Regions from separate parts of the Peribacillus sp. YIM B13472 genome, predicted to be linked through region 1. Evidence: riboswitches for the same ligand, from Rfam matches in the RefSeq annotation. Region 1 holds a riboswitch; each other region holds the start of a gene.
What was found. A riboswitch is a leader RNA that binds a small molecule or an ion and turns the genes downstream of it on or off. The one in region 1 is predicted to bind glycine.
Positions count from the first base shown of each region.

Region 2: another riboswitch for glycine. It lies ahead of ACFX4I_RS08995 (amidohydrolase); the one in region 1 lies ahead of glyA (serine hydroxymethyltransferase).
Region 3: another riboswitch for glycine. It lies ahead of gcvT (glycine cleavage system aminomethyltransferase GcvT); the one in region 1 lies ahead of glyA (serine hydroxymethyltransferase).

Region 1 is NZ_JBHZPG010000022.1:2,798-13,281, reverse strand. It holds gene ACFX4I_RS16705 (amino acid permease) at 266-1,645, shown strand; glycine riboswitch at 1,973-2,077, shown strand; gene glyA (serine hydroxymethyltransferase) at 2,258-3,508, shown strand; gene gcvT (glycine cleavage system aminomethyltransferase GcvT) at 3,876-4,985, shown strand; gene gcvH (glycine cleavage system protein GcvH) at 5,147-5,542, shown strand; gene gcvPA (aminomethyl-transferring glycine dehydrogenase subunit GcvPA) at 5,544-6,896, shown strand; gene gcvPB (aminomethyl-transferring glycine dehydrogenase subunit GcvPB) at 6,889-8,379, shown strand; gene lipA (lipoyl synthase) at 8,629-9,507, shown strand; gene ACFX4I_RS16670 (iron-sulfur cluster biosynthesis family protein) at 9,547-9,858, shown strand; gene lpdA (dihydrolipoyl dehydrogenase) at 9,969-10,484, shown strand, end outside.
Region 2 is NZ_JBHZPG010000008.1:117,110-127,593, reverse strand. It holds gene ACFX4I_RS09035 (PepSY domain-containing protein) at 1-219, opposite strand, end outside; gene ACFX4I_RS09030 (M42 family metallopeptidase) at 397-1,470, shown strand; gene ACFX4I_RS09025 (DUF84 family protein) at 1,552-2,064, shown strand; gene ACFX4I_RS09020 (GyrI-like domain-containing protein) at 2,192-3,061, shown strand; gene ACFX4I_RS09015 (YtoQ family protein) at 3,173-3,622, opposite strand; gene ACFX4I_RS09010 (hypothetical protein) at 3,743-4,249, shown strand; gene ACFX4I_RS09005 (thioredoxin family protein) at 4,359-4,670, shown strand; gene ACFX4I_RS09000 (DUF1444 domain-containing protein) at 4,721-5,527, shown strand; glycine riboswitch at 5,684-5,787, shown strand; gene ACFX4I_RS08995 (amidohydrolase) at 6,010-7,197, shown strand; gene ACFX4I_RS08990 (DNA translocase FtsK) at 7,626-10,469, shown strand.
Region 3 is NZ_JBHZPG010000006.1:87,809-98,292, reverse strand. It holds gene ACFX4I_RS06925 (YqhG family protein) at 1-236, opposite strand, end outside; gene ACFX4I_RS06920 (DEAD/DEAH box helicase) at 214-1,902, opposite strand; glycine riboswitch at 2,277-2,364, shown strand; glycine riboswitch at 2,368-2,451, shown strand; gene gcvT (glycine cleavage system aminomethyltransferase GcvT) at 2,590-3,696, shown strand; gene gcvPA (aminomethyl-transferring glycine dehydrogenase subunit GcvPA) at 3,714-5,060, shown strand; gene gcvPB (aminomethyl-transferring glycine dehydrogenase subunit GcvPB) at 5,053-6,510, shown strand; gene ACFX4I_RS06900 (rhodanese-like domain-containing protein) at 6,674-7,057, opposite strand; gene ACFX4I_RS06895 (lipoate--protein ligase family protein) at 7,261-8,097, shown strand; gene ACFX4I_RS06890 (vitamin B12-dependent ribonucleotide reductase) at 8,490-10,484, shown strand, end outside.

The sequences.
Region 1 (10,484 bases):
TTGTACTAGGAAAGATAAAAAGAGAGGAGGTGCAATAAGACCTGTAGATATATGAGTCTATCTTTGGATTTGTACAATTAACGCCATATTTTCAAAAAGGTTGGTAGATCTGTTTCAAAAAAACTATATCTAGTACCTAACCAAGAAAGCGCTTACATCTGTAGGGCAGTTCCCCAGTACGTTAATAATTCACACTCATTGAAGGACTGACCCTTTATTGGAAAAAAATCCAAGTATCCTATAAAAGTAGAAAGTGGGAATTCGTATGCAGGAACAAAAGTTGGATAGAGGGCTAAAAAACAGGCACGTACAACTCATCGCTATTGGTGGGGCAATCGGAACGGGATTATTTCTTGGAGCAGGAAAATCTATTCATTTAGCCGGGCCATCAATTTTAATTGCTTACATGATTACAGGCGTCATTTGCTTTTTAATCATGCGCGCACTTGGAGAACTACTCTTATCTAATTTGCACTATCATTCCTTTGTCGACTTTGTAAGAGACTATTTAGGTAATATGGCTGCATTTGTAACCGGCTGGACCTACTGGTTTTGCTGGATTTCAATCGCAATGGCCGACTTAACGGCAGTTGGTCTTTATACTCAATATTGGTTTCCCTCTGTACCACAGTGGATGCCAGGGTTAATTGCTCTTGTCATTCTGCTATTTATGAACCTTGCAACCGTAAAACTTTTTGGCGAAATGGAATTCTGGTTCGCATTAATTAAAGTCATAGCTATTCTAGCACTAATTGTTATTGGTATTTTCATGATTATTAAAGGCTTTTCCACTGATTCAGGCGCAGCAAGTTTCACGAATCTATGGAGTCATGAAGGTATGTTCCCAAATGGAATAAATGGTTTTGTCCTCTCATTCCAGATGGTAGTGTTTGCGTTTGTTGGCATTGAACTTGTAGGACTAACAGCAGGTGAAACTGAAGATCCTGAAAAAGTTATCCCCAAAGCGATCAATAATATTCCTATTCGGATTATAATTTTCTACATTGGCGCACTTATTGTCATAATGAGTGTTTATCCGTGGAACGCAATCATCCCAACGGAAAGCCCATTTGTCCAAGTATTTGTGGCTGTAGGTATCGCTGGAGCTGCTGGTATCGTCAATTTTGTCGTCCTTACATCGGCTGCTTCTGCATGTAACAGCGCAATCTTCAGTACAAGCCGGATGGTATACTCACTTGCCAAAGATAAAAATGCACCTGTACCGTTTGCAAAACTTAATGACCGTAAAGTGCCTTCCAATGCATTGCTCTTTTCAACTGTTGTCATTTTAATTTCCGTTGTTTTGAACTATTTAATGGCTGAAGGAGTATTTACCTTAATTACAAGTATTTCTACAGTATGTTTCATCTATATTTGGGGAATTACAGTCATCAGCCATTTGAAATATCGTAAAACAAGACCAGATCTAGTGAAAAAGAACAAATTTAAATTACCACTTTATCCATTTTCCAATTACTTGATCCTTGCTTTCCTAACATTCGTCCTTGTTGTTCTTGCACTTGCGAACGATACTCGTGTTGCCTTATTCGTAACTCCTGTTTGGTTTATTATGCTGATTGCGATTTATAAGGTGCGCAAAACGAAGGTAGAACAGGCGAATCAGAGAGAGGTAGCGGGGAATTAAAAGGCAAGAAACCCTTTTGATTCTATTAACGGTGTTTGTCCAGATAGCTGACGCTCCATATTTTCCAACTCGGTGAGAAAAAAATCTCCGTTATAAAAAGCTTTAAGATATCTGGATGATCATATTATAATTTGAAAAAATATTTTAGAATAGTTTTGTTAGCGCTTTCAAAAATGCTTGACATAATTATTATCAACAACTATTCTAAATGTACCAAATTGAATAAGCGGATGACAGTTGTGGGAGAGTGCAAGCGACAAGCCACCGAAGGAGCAAGTTCCAAAAAGACCCTTGGAACAAATCTCTCAGGTAGATGGAACCACAAATGGACGCACCTCTGGAGAGCGCGTATAAACATATACGCCACCAAAGGGGAAAGGCTCTATTAAAAAATGGAGCTAAACTCTCAGGTAAAAGGACAGAGAAGGGTAGAGAACGCTACGACCCTTTTCTGTCCTTTTTTGCGTGCAAAAAAGGTTGTAAAGCATACTGTTTTTAACAGTTTTCATAGAAAAGTAGGCTTGTAGCGGGAAAGAAGCTTTAGTGTCTAGTACCGTGTTAAAATTCAGAATTGAGTAAAAATTCAGCAATAACGTTTAGGAGGAAAATAAAATGAGTTTACAACAAAATGATTCAACCATTTTTGAAGCGATTGAGAAGGAAGGACAACGTCAACATCAAACACTGGAATTGATTGCATCAGAAAACTTTGTTAGCCCTGATGTATTAGAAGCCATGGGAAGCGTGATGACAAATAAATATGCAGAAGGTTATCCAGGAAAGCGCTATTATGGTGGATGTGAATTTGTCGATGTGGCAGAACAAGCAGCTATTGAGCGCTTAACAAAACTTTTTGGTGCCAAATATGCAAATGTTCAGCCTCACTCAGGTGCACAAGCCAATTTCGCAGTTTTTTTCGCACTGCTTCAGCCTGGTGATAAGGTGATGGGAATGAACCTTTCACATGGTGGCCACTTAACTCATGGAAGTCCAGTCAGCGTTTCAGGAAAATGGTTTGAAGTTGTGTCTTATGGAGTTAGAAAAGATACTCAGTTAATTGATTATGATGAGTTGGAAGCTATCGCAAAGAAAGAACAACCTAAATTGATTATTGCAGGGACAAGTGCCTATCCAAGAACGATTAATTTTGCACGTTTTAGAGAAATAGCTGATCAAGTTGGTGCAAAACTTATGGTGGATATGGCTCATATAGCCGGACTGGTGGCTGCTGGTCTTCACCCATCCCCAATCCCATATGCAGATGTTGTGACAAGTACAACACATAAAACATTAAGAGGACCGCGGGGGGGAATCATTTTAACGAATGATGAGGTAATGATTAAAGCGATTAATAAATCCGTATTCCCAGGAATTCAAGGCGGTCCACTAATGCATATCATTGCAGCAAAAGCAGTTGCTTTCAACGAGGCTTTACAACCAAGCTTTAAGGATTATGCGAAACAAGTCATTGAAAATGCTGCAACACTTGGAGAAACATTAAAAAATGAAGGTGCAGCCCTTGTTTCTGGTGGAACAGATAATCATATTGTCCTTTTAGATTTGCGTCCGTGGAATTTAACAGGAAAAGAAGCGGAGAAATTATTAGAAGACGCGGGCATTACTGTTAATAAAAATACGATTCCCTATGATCCAGAAAAGCCCTTTGTTACGAGCGGTATCCGAATGGGGACAGCAGCTTTAACAACTCGAGGCATGAAGAGGAAAGAGATGGTGAAAATTGGTGAAGTGATTGCAACCGTTCTAAAGAGTAAAGGTAATAAAGACGTTCTTCAGAAAGCAAGAGAAACAACCAAAGAGATTTGTGATGTTTATCCGTTATTTCAACAGCCAACCACTGTGTAATGAAAGGGGCAGATTAACTGAGCAACGGCCATGGCAGCTGGGACAATCGTTGAGTTGAGGAACTCCAAAGAAAGCCGTGAAACGAAAGACATTGCATTGAATTTCACGATTGATTTGTGATCAAGTCGTACATGTTGAAGTTCCTTCCATCAAGCTGAATGTGATTGGAACCTCCTTTACATCTTCAGTAGCCGACATGTCCCTTACAGGGATTGAGAGCCGCATTGTAATGAGATTATTCAAGCTTTGTATAAAAGATTTACCAAGGATCCTTCGAGATATGTCTTTTGGAATCCTGGCAATGAAAGTAACCGGTAACAGGTGAAAGAACATCTATTTAGCAGAAAATCATAATTGGGGGTAGAACATGGGTATTGAAACAGCATTAAAGCAAACACCGCTTTTTGAAGTATATAAGAAATACGAAGCAAAAGTTATAAATTTTGGTGGCTGGGCTCTACCGGTTCAATTTACCAGCATTTTAGAAGAGCATGAAGCTGTTCGAACAGAAGCAGGACTTTTTGATGTTTCTCATATGGGAGAAGTACTTGTGGAAGGGAAAGATGCCGAGAGTTATATTAACTACCTTGTTACAAACGATGTAACAAAGCTTGGCATCAATCAAGCACAGTATACCGCAATGTGTTATCCAGACGGTGGAACGGTCGATGATTTATTAGTTTATAAATTAGGAAATGAAAAATATTTACTTGTCATTAATGCTGCAAACATTGAGAAAGATTACGAATGGATGAAGCAGCATGTAAAAGGAGAGATGGAGCTCCAAAATATTTCGGAAGACATCGCTCAGCTTGCCATCCAAGGACCAAAGGCAGAAAGCATTTTGCAAAAGTTAACGGAAATTGATTTATCAGAAATTGGTTCTTTTAAATTCGCCCAACATGTCAACATCTCGGGGATTACTGACGTACTTGTATCCCGTACAGGTTACACAGGAGAAAATGGATATGAACTTTATTTATCTGCAGACAAAGCGGTAGCACTCTGGGAAAAGATCTTAGAAGCAGGAGCCACGAGTGGATTAAAACCATGCGGACTTGGTGCACGGGACACGCTTCGGCTGGAAGCACGTCTTGCACTCTATAGCCAAGAACTAAGTAACGATATCAGCCCGCTTGAAGCAGGAATCGGCTTTGTCGTAAAGACGAACAAAGAAAGTGACTTTATCGGAAAATCTGCTCTTACAGAACAAAAAGAAACTGGATTAAAACGAAAATTAGTAGGGATTGAAGTAACAGGCCGGGGGATTCCGCGTCATGGTTACAAGGTAATTTCTAAAGATGGAGAGGAAATAGGTATTGTTACATCAGGAACTCAATCACCATCTTTGAAGAAAAGCTTAGGTCTTGCCTTGGTATCAGCCAATCAAGCTGAAGTGGGGACGCCGATAAAAGTGGAAATCCGAAATAAACAGATTGAAGCCGTTATTGTTAATGCACCATTCTACAAAAGGTAAGCGGAAATAATTTAATAGAGTTATCGTGTAGTTTTCATGTGTCGCTTTCCGTTACCTTGCATGCAGCCTGGAATCGACTACCTAAGAGTAAAATCACCTAAAATATATTCTGAATTATGAAAAAATAAAAAAACAAAAAGAAAAGAAAAGGGGAAAATACAATGACGAAATTATTATCAAGTTTTCGATATAGCAAAGAACATGAGTGGGTGCAACAATTAGAAGGAAACCGTGTTCGTATTGGAATCTCGGATTATGCACAAAAGGCGTTAGGTGATATCGTCTTTGTTGAAAATCCAACGATTGATGATGAAGTAACTGTCAATGAATCGATGGGAACGATTGAGTCAGTTAAAGCAGTTTCCGAACTTTACTCCCCTGTTTCAGGTACAGTAGTTACTGTAAACGAAGAGTTAGAAGGCGCTCCAGAGACGATTAACGAGCATCCATTTGAAGCAGGGTGGTTAGTCGAAGTAGAAATGTCCAATCCAGAAGAATTAGACTCACTTTTAAACGAAGATGAGTATCAAGCATTTACTAATGAAGGAGAGGAATAATATGACAGCCACTTATAGATACCTTCCTGATACGAAACAAGACCAAGATGAGATGCTCACATTTTTAAATATTTCTTCTATAGATGAGTTATTTGAAGATATTCCAGCTGAAATCAGACTGCAGGGTGAGCTAAACATCCCAAAGGCGGTTCCTGAACCGCTTCTTTTGAAAAGAATGAACCAGCTTGCTACAAAAAACAAAAATGCGAATCATTATCCGACTTTCCTCGGTGCGGGTACATATGATCACTACATTCCAAGTGTGGTGAACCATATGATTTCACGCTCCGAATTTTACACGGCCTATACACCTTATCAACCGGAAATCAGTCAAGGTGAATTACAAGCAATTTTTGAATTTCAAACGATGGTCTGTGAGTTGACAGGAATGGATGTGGCTAACTCTTCCATGTACGATGGTTTTACATCGCTTGCAGAAGCTGCATCACTTGCAGTTGCAGCTACGAGACGTTCGAAAGTTCTTGTTTCCAAAGCGGTACATCCTGAATCCCGTGCTATTTTACATACAGTAGCAGGAGGTCCGGGATACACAGCTGAGGAAGTAAACCTAGCTGATGACGTTACAGATTTAGGGAAGCTGCAAGAACAAATTGATAAGGACACTGCTGCCGTTATTGTTCAATATCCAAATTTCTTCGGTTCCATTGAGGATATAAAAGCAATTAAGAAAATTGCGGAAGAAAAAGGTGCCCTTTTAATCGTAAGCGCCAATCCCCTTGCACTAGCACTCTTGCAGGCTCCTGGGAAACTTGGGGCAGATATTGTGATCGGTGATATGCAGCCATTAGGAATCCCGATGTCCTTTGGCGGTCCACACTGCGGCTATTTTGCGGTAAATAAAAAACTCATGCGCAAAATCCCAGGACGAATTGTAGGCCAAACAGCAGATGAAAAAGGACAGCGTGGATTTGTGTTAACACTTCAAGCACGTGAACAGCATATTCGCCGTGATAAAGCTTCATCGAATATTTGTTCCAACCAGGCATTAAATGCTCTTGCCTCTTCTATTTGTATGACATCACTTGGAAAGCAAGGGATTCGTCAAATGGCACAGCTAAACATTGAGAAAGCTGATTACATGGCGAAAACTCTAGAACAGAAGGGCTATACCATAATCAATGAGGCACCATTCTTCAATGAGTTTGTTGTCGGGCTTCCACGTTCGGTAAAGGAAGTCAATGCAAAACTTCTTAAGGCCGGGATTATCGGTGGATTTGATTTAGAAAGTGATTACGGTTTTGAAAATAAAATGCTGCTAGCTGTGACTGAGCAGCGAACAAAAGAAGAAATTGACCAATTTGTTGATGCTTTGGAGGCGATTGTAAATGGTTGAATATAATGAGTTAATTTTTGAAATAAGTCGTCCAGGACGGGTAGGTTCAAGTATTCCGGATAGTGACGTTGACTATGTTGATACAAATGAAAAATTCCCAAAGCATTTAATCCGTGACGAACCTGCAGAGCTCCCAGAAGTATCAGAGTTGCAGCTTGTTCGCCATTACACAGCGCTCTCTAATAAAAACCATGGAATCGATAATGGATTCTATCCACTGGGTTCTTGCACGATGAAGTACAACCCGAAAATAAATGAAGATGTGGCACGTTTGGAAGGCTTTAGCCGCATTCATCCCTATCAGCCCGTTGAAACAGTACAGGGTGCATTAGAAGTTTTATATGAATTACAGGAAGAGCTAGCCGTCATTACAGGAATGGATGCTGTAACATTACAGCCATCAGCTGGGGCTCAAGGGGAATGGACAGGTTTAATGATGGTTAAGGCGTATCATGCTGAAAAAGGCGAAACCAGAACGAAAGTACTTGTTCCAGACTCAGCGCACGGTACAAATCCTGCAAGTGCAAGTGTTGCTGGTTTTCAAACGATCACGATTCCATCCGATAAAAATGGATTAGTCGACCTAGAAGAATTAAAGAAACATGTAGGATCTGATACAGCTGCGCTAATGTTGACGAATCCGAATACTCTTGGACTTTTTGAAAAAGAAATAGTGGAAATCGCTCAGGTTGTTCATGAAGCAGGGGGCCTATTATATTATGACGGAGCGAATGCCAATGCCATTTTAGGTAAAACAACACCAGGTCAAATGGGCTTTGACATCGTGCACTTAAATCTTCACAAAACATTTACGACTCCTCATGGAGGTGGCGGTCCAGGGGCAGGTCCTGTCGGTGTGAAAGAGAAACTTACTCCATACTTGCCAGTTCCGCGCATAGAAAAAGAAGGTGATAAATATGTGCTGAACGCTAATTATTCGCACTCTATCGGAAGGGTAAAAGGGTATTATGGAAACTTCGGAATTCTCTTGCGGGCGTATACTTATATTCGCACGATGGGGCCTGAAGGGCTTCGCCAAGTATCAGAAAGTGCCGTGCTTCATGCTAATTACCTTCGTAAAAGATTGGAGCCATACTTTGAAGCGCCATATTTACAAATTTGCAAGCATGAATTTGTCCTATCCGGATCCAGACAGAAAAAGCTGGGTGTAAGAACGCTTGATATGGCAAAACGCCTGCTAGATTTCGGCTATCATCCGCCGACCATCTATTTCCCGTTAAATGTTGAGGAATGTTTGATGATTGAACCGACAGAAACAGAGTCGAAAGAAACACTCGATGCATTTGCGGAGGTAATGATTACAATTGCCAAAGAAGTGGAAGAAAACCCAGGGGTTGTTTTGGAAGCACCACATACTACAGTGATTGGGCGATTGGATGAGGTACAAGCGGCTAGACAACCTATCTTGCGTTATTCCAAAGAAGAAGTACTAGTAGTAAAGGAAGCAACGGTAACGTCATAAATGAATGATTGAATGAACATGAACCACCAAGGATGGATTATAAAGACAAGAATCTCAATATTTCATCCAAGGTGGTTCATATAAGCGTGTTTATAAAGGATGAAAAAAGTGCCAAGAGGCGGAATGAGAAAATAGTCTTGAGAACTAAAAAGACAGAGCAACGGAGAAACTCTATCGGTCTTTTTTTTGGCCTATGGAACAACCTCTTTAAAGCTAAAATTACATCTGCTCATAGGAGTGAGAAATAAAATGTCCATCACTGATCTTCGTAAACCAGAATGGCTAAAAATTAAATTAAATACGAATGAACAATATACAGGCTTAAAGAAAATGATGCGTGAAAAAAAACTTCATACTGTTTGTGAAGAAGCAAGATGTCCTAATATTCATGAATGCTGGGCGGTACGAAAAACGGCAACTTTCATGATTTTAGGAAGTGTATGTACCCGGGCTTGCAGGTTCTGTGCAGTTCAAACAGGGCTACCATCAGAACTTGATTGGGAAGAGCCCGAACGTGTTGCAGAATCAGTAAAGCAAATGAACCTAAAACATGTGGTGATTACCGCTGTCGCTCGTGATGATTTAAAAGACGGCGGAGCAGAGGTGTTTGCAGAAACTGTAAAGGCAGTGAGGCGGCAAAATCCATTTTGCAGCATTGAAGTTCTCCCCTCGGATCTGAATGGGGAATATGACAACTTAAAAACATTAATGGATACAAGGCCAGACATTTTGAATCACAACATTGAAACAGTTAAACGCTTATCCCAAAAAGTTCGTGCACGTGCAACATACGAACGTTCATTAGAGTTTTTAAGGCGGGCAAAGCAAATGAATTCCACTATCCCTACGAAATCAAGCATTATGATTGGTCTAGGAGAAACAAAAGAAGAAATTATTGAAACAATGTATGATCTTCGTGCTAACGATGTTGACATCATGACTATTGGTCAATATTTGCAGCCGACAAAACGACATTTGAAGGTCGAAAAATATTGGAGTCCAGAAGAGTTTGAAGAACTGAAAAACATTGCCATGTCAAAAGGGTTCAGTCATTGTGAAGCCGGTCCGCTTGTTCGCTCCTCTTATCATGCAGATGAACAAGTTCGTGCAACTAAGGTTAATGCCTAACCATTTTTTCAATAAACCATTAAGAAAGGGGAGAATCAGATGATAGTCAAAATAAAGATAACAGAAGCAGCCATGAATAAACTGAAGGAAATGACATGTAAGGGTGCGCAAATTCCTCGCATTGACGCTGATATTGCCGGCGGCTGCGGGGTGTCGGTGAAGTTCTCCCTCTTATTGGACGAGCCCCGCAGAAATGATGTAATTATTGAATATGAGGGAGTTCAGCTTAGATTAGATCATTTTACAAAACGCTATTTAGATGAAGAAACACAAATTGATTATATAGAAGATAGTGGCTTTATTGTTGGAGAAAGCTTTGCATCCAATGCATGTGCCATTGAAATAAATTAAAGTATCGTGATCGTTTACCTATTATATAGAATGGATCGTGTTTAATAAGTTAGTTGTTTTCTTAGAGTTTATATCACTATGGTTATGAAAACAAAAGGGGGAAGTATTAGGTGAATCAAAAATATGACGTTGTTATCATCGGTGGCGGCACCGGTGGATATGTTGCGGCCATTCGTGCGACTCAATTAGGATTAAAAACGGCGGTAGTTGAACAAGGTAAACTTGGTGGAACATGCCTTCATGCAGGTTGTATTCCAAGTAAAGCATTATTAAGGAGTGCAGAGGTATATTCGAATGCAAAAAATGCAGATAAATTTGGTGTTATTGCACCGGAAGTTGGCCTGGACTTCTCAAAAGTACGGGCCAGGAAAGAAGAAATTACTGAACGCTTATTTAAAGGTGTACAACATTTAATGAAAAAAGGGAAAATAGATGTGTTCGAAGGGAAAGGAAGTATTTTACAGTCAAGAGATGTTTTAGTGAGGTTGAATAATGATGAACGGGAAACAATATTAAGCTCTCGAAATATTTTAATAGCTACAGGATCTCGTCCAAGGACATTACCCGGCCTAGAAGCGGATGGCGAATATGTGATGACATCGGATGAAGCGCTACAAATGAAAGAG
Region 2 (10,484 bases), on a different contig from region 1:
GCCTTTGTACACTTCATAGTCCAAGTCATTTTTTGTATAGTTCTCCGGCTTCATCAAGATCCATGAGCCATATATATTTCCATCCTTTTTGACTGTTTCCTTCACTTGGGCCAAGACTTTATCGGGAGAAGGTTTACTTGATTGATCCAATAGTTGTTTTGTCGCATAGCCAGCAGCAAACCCGGCTGCAGTACCTAGTAAAAACGTTTTCCAATTCATTGATTTCTCCTCCATTGCATTTATTAAAATCGCTTCTTCCAGTATACAGAAGAACGCTTTATTTGACTAATAATTTGAAATTTTACCCATTAACTGATAAATTAGAACTTTCTAGTGTATCACGATGCTAAGTTCTGTAAAATAGTAAGAAACAATACATAGGTTAGGGGTAGAAAAATGAATCATGAGACATTGGAGCTTTTTAAAACATTGACGGAATTACCGGGAGCCTCGGGAAATGAACATGCAGTTCGGAGTTTCATGAAGAGGGAGCTGGAAAAGTATTCGGATGAAATCGTCCAGGATCGCCTTGGCGGAATATTTGGCGTAAAAAGAGGCGATGAGGATGGGCCGACTGTACTAGTTGCCGGGCACATGGATGAAGTGGGATTCATGGTCACCTCCGTAACAGAAAATGGAATGATTCGCTTTCAGACGCTGGGGGGCTGGTGGAGTCAAGTGCTATTGGCCCAAAGAGTCGAGATCATAACCGATAACGGTCCGGTCATTGGTGTCATCGGTTCGATTCCGCCCCATTTGCTTGATGAATCGCAACGCTCAAAACCAATGGATATCAAAAATATGCTGATTGATATCGGGGCGGATGATAAGGAAGATGTGAAGAGGATCGGTATTAAGCCAGGTCAGCAGATTGTACCGATTTGTCCATTCACTCCTATGGCCAATGAGAAGAAAATCCTCGCAAAAGCGTGGGATAATCGTTACGGCTGCGGACTTGCGATAGAATTGTTAAAAGATTTAAAAGGTGAAACGTTACCGAATATCTTATATTCCGGGGCAACCGTCCAGGAGGAAGTCGGATTACGGGGTGCGCAAACTGCAGCTCATATGATCAAACCGGATCTTTTCTTCGCTTTGGATGCAAGTCCGGCGAACGATATGTCCGGCAGTAAAAGTGAATTTGGCCAGCTAGGAAAAGGGGCACTGCTCCGCATTTTCGATCGTTCGATGGTCACTCATCGCGGCATGAGGGAATTCATCCTTGATACGGCCGAGTCGAATGAAATTCCGTATCAACATTTCGTTTCCCAAGGCGGCACGGATGCAGGGCAAGTCCATATTGCAAACGAAGGCATTCCAAGCGGGGTGATTGGCATTTGTTCCCGCTATATTCATACACATGCATCCATGATTCATATTGATGATTATGCCGCTGCACGTGAACTGATTGGGAAATTGGTTCGTTCCTGTGATAAAACGACATTCGAGACCTTGATTAATAACGGTTGATGGTGGAAGCTGAAATGGAAGGGGATGCTGTTATGAATCCTTTTCCATCAGCTTTTTTTACATAGAAGGAAGGTAATTATATTGAAAATAGCAGTAGGCAGTAAGAATCCGGCGAAAGTAAGTGCCGTGCTTGGTGTATATGAAGATGCAGAAATCGTTTCGCTTCAAGTGGAGAGCGGTGTCCCAGAACAGCCTTTTTCAGACGAGGAAACGATGGAGGGGGCAATGACACGTGCCCGGAACTGCTTGATTCACAGTGATGCCGAAATGGGGATCGGGCTTGAAGGCGGTGTAGTGAAAATGGGACAAGCCCTGTTTCTGTGTAATTGGGGCGCACTGGCAACAAGGGACGGTGAGGTCTTTGTAGCTGCCGGAGCGAGAATCCCAGTACCGGAAATTGTTGCTGAGAAGCTGCTGGACGGTGAAGAGTTGGGCCCGGTGATGGACGCCTTCACAAGGCAAGAGAATATTAGCAAAAAGGAAGGAGCGATCGGCGTATTTACAAATGAGCGAATCACCAGGGGGGAAATGTTCCTTCATATCATGAGGATGCTAGCCGGTCAACACGAGTATAAGCTGAAAATGAAAAAATAGGATATTTGAATCACTGTCATGGAATGGCGGGTTTCGAATGATGGAAACGAACACTGCCAAAACAGAGCAGAATCAGACAGGATTTTATTGAGCGGCCTTGCTAGTATAGTGACAAGGGGGGAGCAAAATGGGGTGGGTTGAATCAATCCAAAAGGCCATCGATTATATCGAGGAGCACTTATTGGAGGACCTGACGATCGAGAGTATTTCCAGGCAGGCAAATGCCTCAGCTTTTCATTTTCAACGGACATTCACCATTTTAACGGATATAACCATTGGTGACTATATCCGTCGTCGAAGACTGACCTTAGCGGCCCAGGAGATTTCATCAACAAATGGCAAGGTCATTGATTTAGCCTACAAGTATGGCTATGACACCCCCGAGGCATTCTCGAAAGCTTTTCGAAGGCAGCATGGGGTATCTCCAAGCGAAGCCCGAAAGTATATGGGGAAGCTGAAATTCTATGAACGCCTGGTGATACAGGTGATTCTGAAAGGGGCAAAACCGATGAAATACAATATCCTTGAAAGGGATTCCTTTCAATTGATTGGAATCAAGCAAGAGTTTTACTTGGTTAATGAAGAGAATTTGATCGGGATTCCAAAGTTGTGGGACAAAGTGAATTCGGATGGAACAGGAGATAGGTTAGCGAAGTTGAACAATGGCCAAATAGAGGGCTTGATTGGTGTATGTGTCGATAAGCGGGCTGTGGAAAAAAATGAAACGATGGATTATTGGATAGGTGCAGAGTATGCCGGGAAAGTGCCTGAAGAGTTTTCAACCCTTACGATACCGGCTTCCAAGTGGGTTGCATTCGAAGTTCACGGACCTATGCCTGATGCCATCCAACAAGCTTGGAAACGAATTTTTTCCGAATGGTTCCCTACCAGCGGTCATGAACATGCCGGAACTCCAGAATTGGAAGTATACGCGAATGATGACGCTTCAAACCCTGACTATTACTCCGAAATTTGGATTCCCATAAAAAAGGGATAAGATAAAATATTCGTTTTTCGCTTGCAGGGGAGGCCCTGCAAGCTTTTTATTCGTTTCTTTATAAATGATCAGCCTATCATACTTGAGCTGGACTTTAAGGGACAGGGAGTTTTACAGCCCTTCTTCAAAAATATAAGAAAGCACCTTCATGGCTTGGTTAACGGATTCTACCGTGACACTCGCCTTTTCCGATAATTCCTTTAAGGCATGATGATGGGATTCCGGACGAATCAAAATAAGCGGTTTACCAAGGGAAATGGCGGTGCTTGCATCCATGGCAGTATTCCACTGTTTATATTTCTCGCCAAACAGAGCGACGACAAGATCAGCCTTTTTCATCAAAAGACCTGTCCGCAAATTATTGATTTGGGAAGCGGCCGCATCCTTCAGGATGGGATTCGGCTGTTCCCCGAGGATATCTTCACCGATATTATCGGAGCGTTCATGATTTTCCATCGGGCCTACAAATTCTAAAGGAAGCTTCAGTGCAGCGGCCTTATCTCTCAGCTCACTTCTCCAATTCGAATGGATTTCCCCAGCAAGATACACGGTTAACTTCATTTTTTTCCTCCTCGGTATTAAAATTGCTTTCATTGTACCATGTTTTGAAAATGGATGAATTCCATAAATAAGGATAATATTATCCATAAGGTAGTAAAAGAGACGGCTGGAGGAATGACGATGGCTTTATCGAATAAGAATATCCTTGTTTTCCTGTTGATAAGCAGTTTGATCGTGGGCTGCTCAGGTATCGAGAGACAAACCGAAAAGGCAATGAAGGCTGCTGAAGTGGCTTTTCGTGACGATGAAAAACAGCCCAATCAAGAGGCAGGGCTAATTCAGGTCTATCTGCCAAAGGATTTTAAAGTAGTGGAAGAACATGATAATAATTTGATTTTGCAAAAAAGTGATAAGATTTATATATTATTTGTCAATCCAAATGAAAAAGAAGACAGCTCCGTGTTATATTTGGCGATAAAGGAACAAGATGATCAAAATGTAATGCTGCATTCTTTTCAGACTGATGATAAATTCGGCTTTATCTCGATCAAAGAGATACCGAAAGAAAAGTATGAGCTTGCAGTGGGAATCGGCGGGGTGAAGCTGACAACCGAAACGGATAAAGACCAATTAAAAACCGATGCAAAACAAATGATGGAAATCGTTTCATCCGTGCCCCAGAAATAAGATGACCCCTGCAGTTCAACCGATCCGTATTAATGGTTGATTTCTGGAGAGTCTGGTATGATGGGATTATAAAAACTAAGGTGTCATTTAGAGCAGGAGGAATATTCAAATGGAAAATTTACAATCCGTTGAGCAATATGATGCATTGAAAAATGAAGGCAAACATATCTTTCTTTTTTCAGCGACATGGTGTGGGGATTGCCGTGTAATCGAACCGATCATGCCGGAGATTGAAACGAAATTTCCTGACTTTACATTCATTTATGTGGACCGTGATGAATTCATCGATGTGTGTGCGGCTAATGATGTATTCGGTATACCAAGTTTCATCGCGTATGATAATGGTAAAGAGCTAGGCAGATTCGTGAGCAAGGATCGCAAAACGCAAGAACAAATTGAGGAATTCATACAATCACTATAATCAATTTCCCCTTCTCGCTGGGGATTTTTCAATGAAGAGGAGGGTCAGTCATGAAAATGGACAGCACGAAGCTGAAAAATATCCTGAAGGAACGTTTAAAAGATGAAAATCGCACATTCAAATTCGATAGTAAGCAAGATACGTTACGGGTGGAAAATGTGAAGACCGGGAAAGGGATCACCATCGAGTTGCCTCCTGTACTTGCTAACTATGAAAGCGTAAAGGAAAAGGCCATCGATGAAATTATCTATTACGTGGAAGAGGCCCTGAATGTGATGGGGGGAGAACACAGCATGGAAGGCAAGGAGAAATTCATTTTCCCAGTCATCCGCTCGACCTCCTTTCCAATGGAATCGGAAGAAGGAAATCCATTTTTATTCGATGAGCATACGGCTGAAACCCGGATTTTTTATGCCCTTGATTTAGGGAAAACCTACCGTCTTATAGATGAAAAGATGATTCAACGGGAGAATTGGCAGGGTGACAGGATCCGTGAAATTGCCCTTTTTAATGCCCGTTCCCTCTCCACTGAAATGAAGTCGGATATCGTTGCAGGTAATGCATTTTATTTTTTGAACACGAATGATGGATATGATGCCAGCAGGATCCTGAATGAATCATGGCTTCGGGAAATGAAGGACAAGATCGAGGGAACCATGGCTGTGGCCATTCCCCATCAGGATGTCATCATCATTGCCGATGTGAAGAATGATACGGGTTATGATATTCTTGCGCAAATGGCGATGAGCTTCTTTGCCAGCGGACATGTTCCGATAACGGCCCTATCATTTCTTTACGAAGAAAATGAGTTGGAGCCCATCTTCATTATGGGTAAAAACAAAAAGCGTGAACAATAATATATTGAATCACATAAGGACCGTGTCAGCATCTGACAGCGGTCCTTTTAAAGTTTAATAGAGTTTATGACTATTAGAGTTGATATTTATTTTTTTATCGGTGATAATATAATTGTAATATTTTGAAAATATGGAATAAAACAATAGAACGAGCGGATGAACGTTGTGGGAGAGTGCAAAGGATTGAGTCACCGAAGGAGCAAGTTCCAAAAATATCCCTTGGAGCAAATCTCTCAGGTAAATGGAACTGCAGCTAGACGCAACTCTGTAGAGCGCGTAGGAATGTGCCGCCAACGGGGAAATCTCCATGACCAAAATGGAGTTAAACTCTAAGGTAAAAAGACAGAGAAGGGAGCGGTAAGTTTACGGAACCCTTCTCTGTCCTTTTTTATTTGGCTTTTTACATATAGAAGGTTTGCAGCGATCATGGAACTTACTAATATGCTAACCAACTTGAAATAAGGGGGAGAATACTCGTGAACGTGAAAAGCAAATTAATGAACATGCTGGAAGCCCGTAAAGGGGAAATGGTTCAAATCCGCCGTCATTTACACGAGAATCCGGAGCTATCCTTCAAAGAAGAGAAAACGGCAAAATATATCATTGATTTTTATAAGGGGAAAGATGTATCGATTCAAACGAATGTAGGAAATGGATTAGGGATCATCGTGACGATCGAAGGCGGAAAACCAGGGAAAACGATAGGTCTCCGTGCCGATTTCGATGCACTGCCGATTACAGAAGAAGCGGAGGTTCCGTTCCGTTCAAAAAATGAAGGTGTCATGCATGCCTGCGGACACGATGGGCATACCGCTTATTTATTGGTACTGGCAGACTGCATCAATGAGCTGAAAGATTCCCTATCAGGTACGATCAAAATAATTCATCAACATGCAGAAGAAACACCCCCAGGAGGAGCAAAAAGCATTATGGAATCAGGGTATTTGGATGAACTGGATGTTGTTTTTGGAATCCATTTATTTCCATTTCATCCAGCAGGGGTGGTCGGGTATCGCAGCGGCTATTCGATGGCTGGACGGACCTATTTCAAGTTAGCGATAAAGGGTGTAGGCGGCCATGGTTCCTCCCCGCATATGGCTAATGATACCATTGTGGCAGGCGCCCATTTCGTGACAGCCGTACAAACCGTAATCAGCCGTCGCTTGAACCCTTTTGATATGGGCGTAGTCACAATCGGCTCTTTCGATGGAAAAGGAAGCTTTAATGTCATTAAAGATCGTATAGAAATTGAAGGGGATGTTCGTTATATGACAGCAGAGACCCAACAGCTGATCGATAAGGAAATCCACCGGATCGTTAAAGGGATAGAAACGGAATTTGATGTTCAGTGCGAACTTACATATGTGCCCGATTATCCTCCGTTATATAATGACCCTGAACTGACTGGATTCGTGAAAAATAGCCTGGAAAGCATGGATGACAAAGATATTAAGAAGGTTGTGGAATTTCCGGTTTTCTCGGGTTCGGAGGATTTTTCATATTATGCAGAAAAGATTCCTGGCTGCTTCTTTTACATTGGCTGTAAACCGAAAGGGGTGGAGAAGGCCTATTTCAATCACCATCCTAAATTCGACATTGATGAAGATGCCCTTTTGATCGCTTCCAAATCAGTGGCGCAGGTTGTATGCAGTTTTTATGAATGGAAATAGTCCCTTTGGTCATTCTTTGCAAAAAAAACGCAGAAACCCACAAAACACCGTTCGGTATTAACGAACGGTGTTTTATGGGTTGCGGCAGGTATTTGGATGCCGCCGGCGGTTTCATGAAGGATGTTGCAATGGATTGGCCAGTCTGCTTCCAAGGCTGCATGAAAACTTAATCTCTTTGTAAACGCGATTTAACAGCGGTGTTTTATTTAAATAGTAGACTAGGGGCTAATGTTATTTCCCAATGGATAGGTTTAAACTCATTCCAGAAGGGGTTTAAAAGGGTAGGAGTTCTGCGAAATACGTTAAATTAGTTAGGAATGAGATAAAAAAATAGGTACTAACCCCAATTCAGCTTAAAATTTCTCGATATTTTTAAAATAACTGGTAGAATTAGTTACATAACTACAGATGTAGAAAGAGTGATAGTTTTGAAATGGCTAAATAAGATGAAAAAATGGTTCCAAGCAGAGGAAATTATTGAAATCGAAGAAATTATTATAGATGAACCGCTTGATGAAGAGACATTAAGGAAAATGGATTTTTCGAAGCTTTCGAAGTCAAAGGAAGAAGAAATAAAGGTTTATAATCAAAAAGTGGAAAAAATGTCACAGACGCCAGACCCGGATACGAAAATCCTGTTTCAATATCCAAAAGGACAGTTCAAGTTTCCGCTCATTCCAGACCGGGAGCAGAATAAAAGAAAGCCTAGGGAAAGAAACAGGGAAGACAACGAACCAAAACAGGGGAAGAATGTGACCAAAGAAACAACGAGAAGGCCTGCAAGGGATACTGAACCAAAACGGAGAAGCATCGACCGGGAGGAAACCTCAAAAATAGTCCCGTCAAATACTCCATTCCGCCCAACGGAAATCCCTTCACCCATTTATGGGTTCCGTCGTCCGGAAAAAAAAATAGTCCCTTCTGAAGAAATTGTCGAATATGAATTGGAAAGCAAAATGCCCATCTTTAAAAAAGAAGGACCTGATATCGAGATTCCGGTATCGATCCCTGAAATCTCAAAAGAAGTGTCACATGAGGAAATGACGATAGAACCATCCGTTCTTATACCGGAACAAGCAGAAGAAAAAAGGGAAGATTCGGAGATACCCGCTTTTTTTCGCAGGAATTCCAATGAGTCACTGCCAGAAGAAGCAGTAAGCGAGCCTGACATAATTGAGCCTGCGGTGGAAAAAGAGGCCATTGAACAGGACCAAGTCGATTTTGGACGCGAAGTCGCTGTATCCATCATGGAACAGGCGGACGACACACCGCCTGAAGCTATATCTGTTCCTGGGGAGGTTGCTGCACAATCAAATCAACCATCCGTTCGTCAAGGGACACTGCCTGAAGATTCATCTGAGGCAATACCTGAAGTGCAGCCAAAACGTCCGAAAAAACATATCCCATTTAATGTGATGATGCTTAAGCAAGATCGGGAAAAAAACAGCTTCATGAATAAAATGATGCCGGAAAAAAAAAGCCTTAATTCGGAAAGGGCAGTAGTTTCACCTGATAAGCGACCAATGAATGATGCAGCTGAAATGGAGACAGGACAAGCGAAACCATCCGCCATTCCTGAACGGAAACAGGAGGAAGGCAGAGTTATGCCGAAAGAGCGGACTCCGGTCATTACACCAACCTTTTTGGACACTAAGGCTGGTTCGGAAACCGCCGCCGTGCCTGAAAATACAGTTGAATCCAATATTGGTTCCAGCCTGGTCACTAAGCCGCTCTTGGAGCAGGAATCCCCCATTTCCGGAAATGGGTATCATGAAGCAGTTCATACAGAGGCTGCAGCAGAAAGTGGCCAGGGCGATACCCCGGCAGTTTTTGGCTCCGTGGAAGCGGAGGATAATCCATATTATGTGTTTCCTAATATTGAATTGCTGACACCTCCCACATATGCAGTGCATGATGATGAGTGGCTCGAGGAACAGACTTTATTACTTGATGAAACATTGAAAAATTTCAATGTCCGTGCAAAGGTCGTCAATGTCACTCAAGGACCGGCAGTAACTCGTTTCGAGGTGCATCCGGAGCCGGGAGTGAAGGTGAATAAAGTGACGAACCTGATGGATGACATCAAATTAAGCCTTGCTGCTCAGGATATGCGGATGGAAGCGCCCATTCCCGGTAAACATACAATTGGCATCGAGATTCCGAACAGGAAAAGCAAACCGGTATTTTTGCGTGAGGTTTTGGAAAGTACTGAGTTTCAAGAGCATGAATCACCGCTTGCTGTCGCTTTAGGACTCGATATATCCGGTCAGCCGATTATCACGGATTTGAGAAAGATGCCGCATGGATTGATAGCCGGGCAAACGGGATCGGGGAAAAGTGTCTGTATCAACACGATGCTGGTCAGCTTGCTGTATAAAGCTACGCCGCAGGAGTTGAAATTACTGTTGATCGATCCGAAAATGGTCGAGCTCGCCCCATATAACCGGATCCCGCATTTGGTCAGTCCGGTCATAACCGATGTAAAAGCCGCTACGGCTGCGTTGAAATGGGCTGTAGAGGAGATGGAACGGCGTTATGAATTGTTTGTACATGCCGGTGTGCGTGATATCACCCGCTTTAATGACCAAGCGGAAAAAGCCGGTCAATATTCAAGCAAGCTGCCTTATATCCTGGTGATCATCGATGAGCTTGCGGATCTAATGATGATGTCCCCTGCTGATGTAGAGGAAGCGATTTGCCGGATTGCGCAAAAGGCCCGTGCCTGCGGCATCCATTTGATTGTAGCCACTCAAAGACCATCAGTCGATGTCATAACTGGATTGATCAAGGCAAATATCCCGACAAGGATCGCTTTTTCGGTATCTTCACAAGTGGACTCCCGTACAATCATCGATAGCGGCGGTGCAGAAAAATTATTGGGAAGAGGAGATATGTTATTCGCTGAAAACGGCTCGTCGAAAACGGTGCGCCTGCAAGGGACTTTTGTGAGTGATGAAGAAATCGATCAAGTCGTCAACCATGTTAAACTGGAGCAGCAGCCGAAATACCTGTTTGAACAGGAAGACTTGCTGAACAGGGCCGAGGTCACGGAAGAAGCGGATGAACTGTTTTTCGAGGCCTGTGAATTTGTCGTGAGCCAGCAGGCTGCATCTGCATCGAGTGTCCAAAGGCGCTTCCGTGTCGGTTATAACCGTGCAGCGCGTCTAATAGAAATGATGGAGCAACGGGGAGTCGTTTCCGAATCCAGGGGCTCAAGGCCCAGGGATGTATTGATTACGGAAGAAGAACTGGAATTTTTACATGTTAATTAAGAGAACCTAATAAAA
Region 3 (10,484 bases), on a different contig from region 1:
TCTCCCTTTAAATCGGATGGAGCTTGTTCTGGATCGGTAATGAAAGTCATCTGTGCTGGGTTTGGAACGCCACCTGTTTTTTCTAGATAATGCCAATAAAAGGGTCTATTCATTAATTCTTTATCCATTTCAATCGTCAATTGGACTGTAAGGTGGGTTGGTGCATTATCCAGTATTTCACAATCGTTGGCCTTAAAGTAAGTTATTAAAAAATCATGAATTTCCTGTTGCTGCATGAACCTCACCTTCCTTCATTGATTGAGCGAATTGGATTAATGATGAAAAATTATCCATCTTGATTTTCATTTCGCCCTCTGTTTTGGACTCGCCGACCACATCGATTAAATATTCTTCAATGTTGTTAATATCCAGTTTGGTTAGAATATCATCCAATTCTCCAATTACTTTTTCGAATAAATTAATTTTTTCGTATAGTAACTTCAGAATATGTTCTTCTACTGTATTTTTCGTGGCAAAGTTATAAATCATCACATCTTCTTCCTGGCCAAGACGGTGAATCCGTCCAATTCTCTGTTCGAGCCTCATGGGGTTCCATGGCAGGTCAAAATTAATCAAGTGATGGCAAAACTGAAGGTTTATCCCTTCCCCGCCAGCTTCTGTTGCAATTAATACCTGGATATTCTTTTGGAATAATTCTCGCATCCAGTCTTTCTTTCCACGCTTAAAACCGCCCCGGAAAGGAACCGAAGAAATTCCATTCTGCTGTAGGTACCATTGGAGATATAGCTGAGTCGCCCGGTATTCGGTAAAGATAATCACTTTGTCATCAATTTTCTTGATCAGTTCCAAAGCTTTTTCAGCCTTGGAGTTCTGAACTGTTTCATTCACTTTAGAAAATAAATCATCAAGCTTTGCCAAATAGTCAGGGGAAGGCTGATCATATTTTTCTTTCATATTCTTTAATGTATAAAAGACCGCCTCTCTGCTGCTGCATGCTTCCCTTTGAAGAGTGAGAGCCGAAAAGGCGCTTCCTTTTGATCCATCCGAAATAGGCTTGAATTTGGAAACAGCATCGTACAATGCCTGTTCCGTTGGAGAAAATTCAATGGTGATGGTTTCCACATGCCGTTTTGTCCATTCAATGCCAGTATCGGCCCGCCGGTTTCGAATCATGACAGTATTGACCAGTTCCTTTAGGTGTTCATCTTCAATGATGTTCCGGCCTTTCCCTTTATACTTTTCCGAAAAGAGTGAGGCATTTCCCAAGTGGCCCGGTTTCAATAACGAAACGAGGTGAAAAATCTCCTCGACTTTATTTTGAATCGGTGTGGCTGTCAGGAGTAGACAAAATTTCTTTTTCAGATTTTGGACGAATTCATAGTTCTTCGTCTTATTGTTTTTAAGTTTATGAGCTTCATCAATAATGATGAAGTCATATTCCTGAGTGAAAATGATATCTCGATGTGGAGCGCGTTTCGCTGTATCAATGGATGAAATGACAACATCACAGGAGTCCCAAACATAACTTTTTCTCTGAACGACTGCCGGAATATGAAACTTGGTATTCAATTCAAAAGCCCATTGTGTGACAAGGGAGGCTGGAACAAGGATCAATACCTTTTTTACTAGGCCTCTAATCATATACTCTTTTAGGATCAAGCCTGCTTCAATTGTTTTTCCGAGCCCCACCTCATCAGCTAAAATGGCCTTTCCATTCATCTTTTCCACCACTTGCTTGGCTGCTTCCAATTGATGGGGAAGCGGGGTTAACTGCGGAAGGTGCTTGGGCGCCTGTAAACCTTCAAAATCAGGGATGATAAGATTTTCCTCCATTTGAACCGCCAACTTATAAAGCTCCCAATTTCCCCATGGACCGTCATTTTCCATTTTTTGCAGAAACTCGTCATTCCATTCAGAATTGAAGGATATATTGATTTTCATAGAAATAACTCCCTCTTAAATCATAATTTCCTTAATAAAAGGTCAAAACCCGAACATTTCGTATGTGAAGTAAGAAAAATATTTCTCTTCAAAAGATATTGCAGAGATAAGTTTCTTAGGGTAGGATATAAGTATATTTAGAAAATTCCAATTTCCAAATGCTACAAAGAATCTTTGTACATCGATTTTGCAGTTCGCGTTTTCTTAGTATGGGCTATAGGCTCCTAATTTATCCAAGATTACTGAAGGGGATCACTCAAACGGTTTCTGAAGTTTTAGGAGAATTGGCAGAGAATGCTTCCATGATGCTCAAAGGTTTTACCGATGCTTGGGGCTATTTCGCTTCCTTTCATTGGTAGACCATTCATATGCGGGTGAAGATAAGGGGAGAGACTACGGATGTAGCGCCGAAGGAGCAAACTTAGCAGTGAATCTCTCAGGCAAAAGAACTCTTATTGGACGCAACTCTGGAGAGCGCCGCCCGTTTTGGGACGGCCACCAAAGGGGAAAACCTATTACATAGGTAAACTTTCAGGTTTCAGGACAGAGAAAAAGCTCAAACGGGCTTTCTCTGTCCTTTTTTGTGCTTTTTTCACATCATGAATCAGGATATACCTGATGCGTAATGACAAAAGCTTTTGATAATGAAGCCAATTAATTTTAAAAAAATCTGAAGGGGGTCATTTTTTGACCAATTTAAAAAGAACACCACTATTTGAGGTTTATCGTGAATACGGAGGTAAAACGATTGATTTTGGCGGCTGGGAACTTCCTGTCCAATTTTCGGGTATAAAGGACGAACATGAAGCCGTACGTACAAAAGCGGGGTTATTTGATGTTTCCCATATGGGGGAAGTCGATGTTAAGGGTCCTGGGAGCCTTTCCTTTTTACAGAAGATGCTGACTAATGATATATCAAAGCTGCAACAGGGCGGTGCCCAATATACCGCCATGTGTTATGAAAACGGAGGCACAGTTGATGATCTTATCGTGTATAAAAGGGCTGAGGACGACTATCTGCTCGTGGTCAATGCAGCGAATACAGAAAAAGATTTCAATTGGCTGCAAGCTAATTTAACGGAAGATGTCCAAATTACGAATGTATCGAGTGACTATACACAGCTGGCACTTCAAGGACCATCTGCAGAAAAGATATTACAAAAACTATCGGAAAATACTGACTTAAGTGAAATTGGATTTTTCAAGTTCAAGGAAAATGTCCTGATCAACGGTATCTCCACGTTGGTATCCCGTACTGGATACACTGGTGAAGATGGTTTTGAGATATATAGCGACAGTGAAAATGGTCCTGCCCTTTGGAAGGCGATTATGGAAGCCGGAAAGGAAGAGGGGGTTCAGCCGATTGGTTTAGGTGCTCGTGATACCCTGCGTTTTGAAGCGAAACTGCCGCTGTATGGGCAGGAGCTTTCAGCGGACATCACCCCGATGGAAGCCGGTATTGGTTTTGCAGTAAAAGTGGATAAGGAAGTGGATTTTTTCGGGAAAGCCGTTCTTGCTGAGCAAAAGGAGAAAGGAGCTCCCCGCAAGCTTGTGGGAATTGAAATGATTGACCGTGGCATTCCACGTCATGGGTATAAGGTCTACAGCGGTGATAAAGTCATTGGCGAGGTCACGACCGGTACCCAATCACCAACGTTGAAGAAAAACGTGGGATTGGTACTTATCGATAAGGAATTTTCGGTGCTGGATGCGGAAGTCGAAGTGGAAATCCGTTCCAAACGTTTGAAAGCCGTTATCATACAAACACCTTTTTATAAAAAACCACGTAAATAGAGAGGAATGGTCATTAGATGAAACATCGTTATTTACCCATGACAGAGCAAGATAAACAAGAAATGCTGCAAGCGATAGGGGTATCTACTGTTCAAGAACTTTTCAATGATATCCCTGAAAGCGTTCGTTTTCAAGGAGAATACGATATCAAGCCTGCTAAATCGGAACCTGCATTAATGAAAGAATTATCAAGGCTTGCTGCCAAGAATGCGGACCTTAAAAGCTATGCTTCCTTCCTTGGTGCGGGTGTCTATGACCATTACGCACCGGTCATCGTCGATCATGTTTTATCCCGTTCTGAGTTTTATACGGCTTATACACCCTATCAGCCTGAAATTTCACAGGGTGAGCTTCAGGCGATCTTTGAATATCAAACGATGATATGTGAATTGACGGGCATGGATGTAGCTAACTCCTCCATGTATGACGGCGGGACGGCGCTAGCTGAAGCAGCCATGCTTGCTTCAGGCCAGACACGACGCAAGAAGATTCTCATTTCAGGAACCGTTCATCCTGAATCAAGAGAAGTTGTGAAGACATATGCGAAAGGGCAACGCGTGGAAGTGGTCGAAATTCCTTATAAAGACGGTGTGACGGACTTAGCTGCTTTAAGTGAATTGGCGAATGATGACATTGCAGGAGTGATCGTGCAATATCCGAACTTTTTTGGCCGCATCGAGCCATTGAAAGAAATGGAGGAAATCATTCATGGAGTCAAGTCCATGTTTATCGTTTCCAGTAACCCGCTTGCATTGGGAGCTTTGACATCCCCTGGTGCACTCGGTGCAGATATCGTAACGGGGGATGCCCAGCCATTCGGCATTCCAGCGGCATTCGGGGGACCTCATTGTGGATATTTTGCCGTTACTAATAAACTTGTTCGGAAAGTTCCGGGCCGACTCGTCGGTCAAACGGTGGATGAAAATGGAAAAAGGGGATTTGTACTGACGCTTCAAGCTCGTGAACAGCACATCCGCCGTGACAAAGCCACATCCAACATTTGTTCCAATCAAGCTTTGAATGCCTTGGCAGCTTCTGTTGCAATGACCGCGCTTGGGAAAAAGGGTGTCAAAGAAATGGCCGTGCAAAATATTCAAAAAGCGCATTATGCGAAAAAAGCAATCATGGCAAAAGGGGCGGAAGTGATATTTGACGGTCCTTCGTTTAATGAATTTGTCATTAAACTGCCTGCTTCGTTTTCAGAAATCAATAAAAACCTTTTTGAAAAAGGGATGATCGGCGGCTTCGATTTAGGAACGGTTTATCCTGAGCTGAAAGACCATATGCTGGTCGCGGTAACTGAACTTAGAACAAAAGAAGAAATTGATGCACTTGCGCAGGAATTGGGGGATCAACATGAATAATCAAGATCAATCACTCATTTTTGAAATCAGTACTTCCGGTCGAATCGGATACAGTCTGCCAGAAATGGATGTTGAAACTATTCCGCTCGAAGAAATTCTTCCTGCCGGCTACATCCGTGAAGAAGAGGCAGAGCTTCCTGAGGTGTCCGAACTGGATATCATGCGTCACTATACAGCACTTTCCAAACGGAATCATGGGGTGGATTCGGGTTTTTATCCGCTGGGTTCATGCACGATGAAATATAATCCGAAAATAAATGAAAATGTGGCACGCTTCAACGGTTTTGCCCATATTCATCCATATCAGGATCCGGCTACTGTTCAGGGAGCATTGGGACTATTATTTGATCTGCAGGAACACTTAACGGAAATCACCGGGATGGACCAAGTGACATTGCAGCCTGCAGCAGGTGCTCACGGTGAATGGACTGGATTGATGATGATTCGCGCTTTTCACGAAGCGAATGGCGATACAGAACGAACTAAAGTGATTGTACCTGATTCTGCACACGGTACGAATCCTGCCTCTGCAACTGTTGCCGGACTTGAAACGATTACAGTGAAGTCCGATGAAAATGGGTTAGTCGACCTTGAAGATTTAAAGCGTGTTGTCGGACCGGATACGGCGGCATTGATGCTGACGAACCCCAATACATTGGGATTGTTTGAAGAAAACATTTTGGAAATGGCACAACTTGTCCATGACGCAGGTGGGAAGCTTTATTATGATGGAGCCAATCTGAATGCAGTCCTATCAAAAGCACGCCCGGGTGATATGGGCTTTGATGTGGTGCACTTAAATCTCCATAAAACATTCACAGGCCCGCATGGCGGCGGCGGCCCGGGTTCTGGTCCTGTAGGGGTGAAGTCGGACTTGATTCCTTACTTGCCTAAACCGCTTGTGGTCAAACAAGGTGAGCAATTCGTTCTTGATTATGATCGTCCGCAATCCATTGGCAGGGTAAAACCTTATTATGGTAATTTCGGGATAAACGTGAGGGCATATACGTACATTCGGTCAATGGGTCCTGATGGCCTTAAAGCCGTCACCGAGAATGCGGTCATCAATGCCAATTATATGATGCGTAGATTGGAACCTTATTTTGACTTACCATATAATCGTCATTGTAAGCATGAATTCGTATTAAGCGGACGCCGGCAAAAGAAATTAGGGGTAAGGACACTCGATATAGCAAAAAGATTGCTGGATTTCGGGTATCATCCCCCAACCATTTACTTCCCGTTGAACGTGGAAGAAGGAATGATGATAGAACCGACTGAAACCGAGTCAAAAGAAACGCTGGATGCGTTCATCGATGCGATGATCCAGATTGCCAAAGAAGCGGAAGAAACCCCGGAAATCGTTCAGGAAGCTCCGCATACAACCGTTATTAAGCGGCTTGATGAAACTCTCGCTGCAAGAAAACCTGTTCTGCGTTATCAAGCATAGACTGATAGCTTACACGAAAAAAATCCCTGCCTGCCGGCGGGGATTTTTCATGTTTTATGTATTAGAATTCATTAAAGTCCAACAGTTAACTTTCATTTTCCTAGGCCCGCATGATGCACATGAAGGCTTTTTAATTTAAAAGAGCCCATGCGGAGATGGGGTCTTATTTCTTTGCTTTGATTTTCCCGGTCCACATCTTGAAACCGCCCTTTAAGTGAAAAAGTTCCCTGTAGCCCTTTTTGTATAGCATGGCTGCAGCTCTTCCGCTGATGATTTCGCTTTGAGCGTACAAATATACAGGCTTGTCCGGCCTAATTTCGACCAAGCGGGTTTTCATTTGAGTCATAGGGATGTTTCTTGCGCCTAAGATATGACCATTATCGAAATCATTCGGTTCCCGCACATCGATTAGCTGCACTTTTCTGTAGTTAGCGATAAATTCGTCCTGTGTTAATGTTTTAACGATTTTACGCTGGCGGTACCAATTAAAAAGTGAATACGCAATAACCACTCCTAAGATGATGAGCAGTGTATATAATATTTCCAAACATAAAAACTCCCTTCTACCTTAACGAATACAGACAATCTTTATTATATAATTGCTTTACCCAATAATCAAAAAGAATTTTCATCAAATTCTTCATCGACTTGATAGCACTTTCTTTTTTACAGTGTTAAAGTCTGTTAAACTACTACATGTGAGTTTTTTGTGGGGTATTGAAAAACAGTTTATTGAAACGAGGGGTAAGGATGACTAAAGAAAAATGGGGTTTTATAGATTCGGGGTATTGTTCACCGGCTTTTAATATGGCGCTGGACGAAGCACTGTTAAACTGGCAAAGCAAAGGGGAAATTCCGCCAATCATACGCTTTTACGGCTGGGATCCAGCGACATTGTCGATTGGTTATTTTCAAAAGGCAGAAGCGGAAATTGATATGGAAGAGGTCAAAAGGCAGGGCCTTGGTTTTGTTCGCAGACCAACAGGAGGACGAGCGGTACTGCACGAGCATGAATTGACTTATAGCGTAATCGTTCCAGAATCCTATCCAGGAATGCCAACTACCGTTACTGAAGCATATCGTGTCATTTCTGAAGGGATATTAATGGGGTTCAGGAATCTTGGATTGGATGCTTATTTTGCCGTGCCTCGAACCGAGCAGGAAAAAGCGGCTTTAAAAGCGCCCAAGTCTTCCGTCTGCTTTGATGCTCCAAGCTGGTATGAACTGGTCGTTGAGGGCAGGAAGGTCGCTGGCAGCGCTCAAACCAGGCAAAAAGGCGTCATCCTTCAACACGGGGCCATTTTGCTTGAACTTGATGATGAAAAGCTCTTTAGCGTATTTAAATTCTCAAATGACAGGGTTAAAGAGAGAATGCAAAAAAGCTTAAAAAATAAAGCAGTGGCCATAAATGACGTTGCTGGAAGAAAGGTTACCATCCCCGAAGCGAAAGAAGCTTTTGAAAAAGGTTTTGCCGAAGGACTTTCGATCGATTTAGAGCCATACGTCCTCACCGAAAAGCAATTGCAGGAAGTGAAGGCCATTGCGGAAAGCAAATATGAAAGCGATGAATGGAATTTCATGAGATAGACGAAGTGGGATAATTGGAGTGATTAAATAAAAAAGTTTTTTCAGATTTTTTTGACCAAATAAGCTTTCCCTTTCAGGGATAAGCCCTAAAAGGGATGGGGAAAAAGCAAGGTCCAAATTAATTGAAATCTGATGAAAAATTATTGTAAATCGACATTTTCCTCCCTTTTGCTAACTATATTAATTGATTTTACGTTTGACAAAATTAAAAGTTATTCAAAACAAACACAATATATAGTAGTTGAAATATTTAATACGACACTATATATTGATTTTTGAGTTTCGCTATGATAAATTTAGGGTACTTGTTAAGCGAAACGGACATGTAAGGCTACATAAGGATTTTTGCGGCAGCAAGAACGGATCTTGAAACATATAAAGGAGAGGGAATTATGTCGGTTGTAATAAAAGAAGCTTTAAAGGTTGATCTAGAAAGGTTGAATAAGGATATTTCTTTATTTCCCCAGGTTCACCCTGTAACTGCTGATATGAAAATGGCGCATAAGGGAGTGTCCCGTCTAGTCATGCTTGACCGCTATTCTTTTAAGGATACTGAAAAAATCACACTCTCGGCAGGCGATTTCGTCGTGTTGACGATTAAGGAAGATCCGAAATTCCCGGCAAGGGGTCTCGGTTACATCGTTGAAATTGATTGGGAAACCAAAAAAGCCAAGGTATTGGTGGATGACGAATTCCGTGGCGTTTTGGATAATCCGGAAGAAGTGGAGACGGGAATTGTAAACCGTCCGTTGGATATAATCGAAAAGCCGCTTGAAATATACTATGAACAAATTGCGAAACGTAATGCAACGGGCTTGGCATCAGTGGAAACCACGGAAGAAAAAAGAACGGAATGGTTCAATAAATTCTATGAAGAATTAAAGAACCTTAATTTTGTTCCGGCAGGGCGAGTATTATACGGTGCGGGTTCCAATACGGACGTTACTTATTTCAACTGCTATGTAATGCCATTCGTACCGGATTCACGTGAAGGGATTTCAGAACATAGGAAACAAGTGATGGAAATCATGAGCCGCGGCGGCGGAGTGGGTACGAACGGATCGACACTGCGTCCAAGAAACACTCTGGCAAAAGGCGTAAATGGAAAATCCTCGGGTTCAGTGTCATGGCTTGACGATATTGCGAAATTGACGCATCTTGTTGAACAGGGCGGTAGCAGACGCGGCGCGCAAATGATCATGCTTGCTGATTGGCATCCTGATATTGCAGAGTTCATCATTTCCAAAATGCAAAATCCAAGGATTCTGCGTTACCTAGTGGAAAACACTAAAGATGAAGCCATCAAGAAATATGCGACGGATAAATTGAAATTCACGCCGCACACGGAACAGGAAACGGCTATGTATCAAGGGATCATCAATTATAAGGAGATTCCTGGCCAAGGTGGTTTCAGCGAGAAAATCATTAGGGATGCAGAAGAAAAGATCCGTACAGGTGGAACGTACAGTGTCCATAATTCGGATTTTCTGACTGGAGCCAACATCTCTATTTGCCTGACTAAGGAATTTATGGAAGCGGCGGAACAAGATACGGAATACGAATTGCGTTTTCCTGATGTAGAGAGCTATAATGCCGAAGAAATGGCCATTTACAATGAAGAATGGCATAATGTCGGTGATGTTCGTGAATGGGAGAAAATGGGTCACAAAGTACGTGTTTACCGTAAAATCCGAGCTAAAGAGCTTTGGAACTTAATAAACATTTGTGCGACATATTCTGCTGAACCAGGTATTTTCTTTATCGATAATGCTAATGAAATGACGAATGCCAAAGCATACGGTCAGCAGGTCGTTGCCACGAACCCTTGTGGCGAACAGCCATTGGCCCCATATTCAGTATGTAACCTTGCGGCAGTCAATCTGGCTGAAATGGCTGATAAAGATAGCAGAACGGTTAATTTCGAGAAACTTAAGCAAACCGTCGAAGTCGGTGTGCGTATGCAGGACAACGTCATTGACGCAACTCCTTATTTCTTGGATGAAAACAAAAAACAGGCACTGGGCGAGCGCCGGGTTGGACTTGGTGTAATGGGTCTGCATGACCTGTTGATCTACTGTGAAACGGAATATGGCTCTGAAGAAGGAAATATCCTGGTTGACAAGGTGTTTGAAACGATTGCGACTACAGCTTACAGGGCTTCCGTGGAACTCGCTAAAGAAAAAGGCAGTTTCCCGTTCCTGACCGGGTCAACGGACAAAGAAACCAATGAACTTAGAACACGTTTCACACAAACCGGATTTATGGAAAAAATGCCGGAAGATATCAGGGAAAGTGTTGCTGAACATGGTATCCGTAACTCTCATTTATTGACAGTGGCTCCTACAGGAAGCACAGGAACGATGGTTGGGGTATCAACGGGTCTTGAA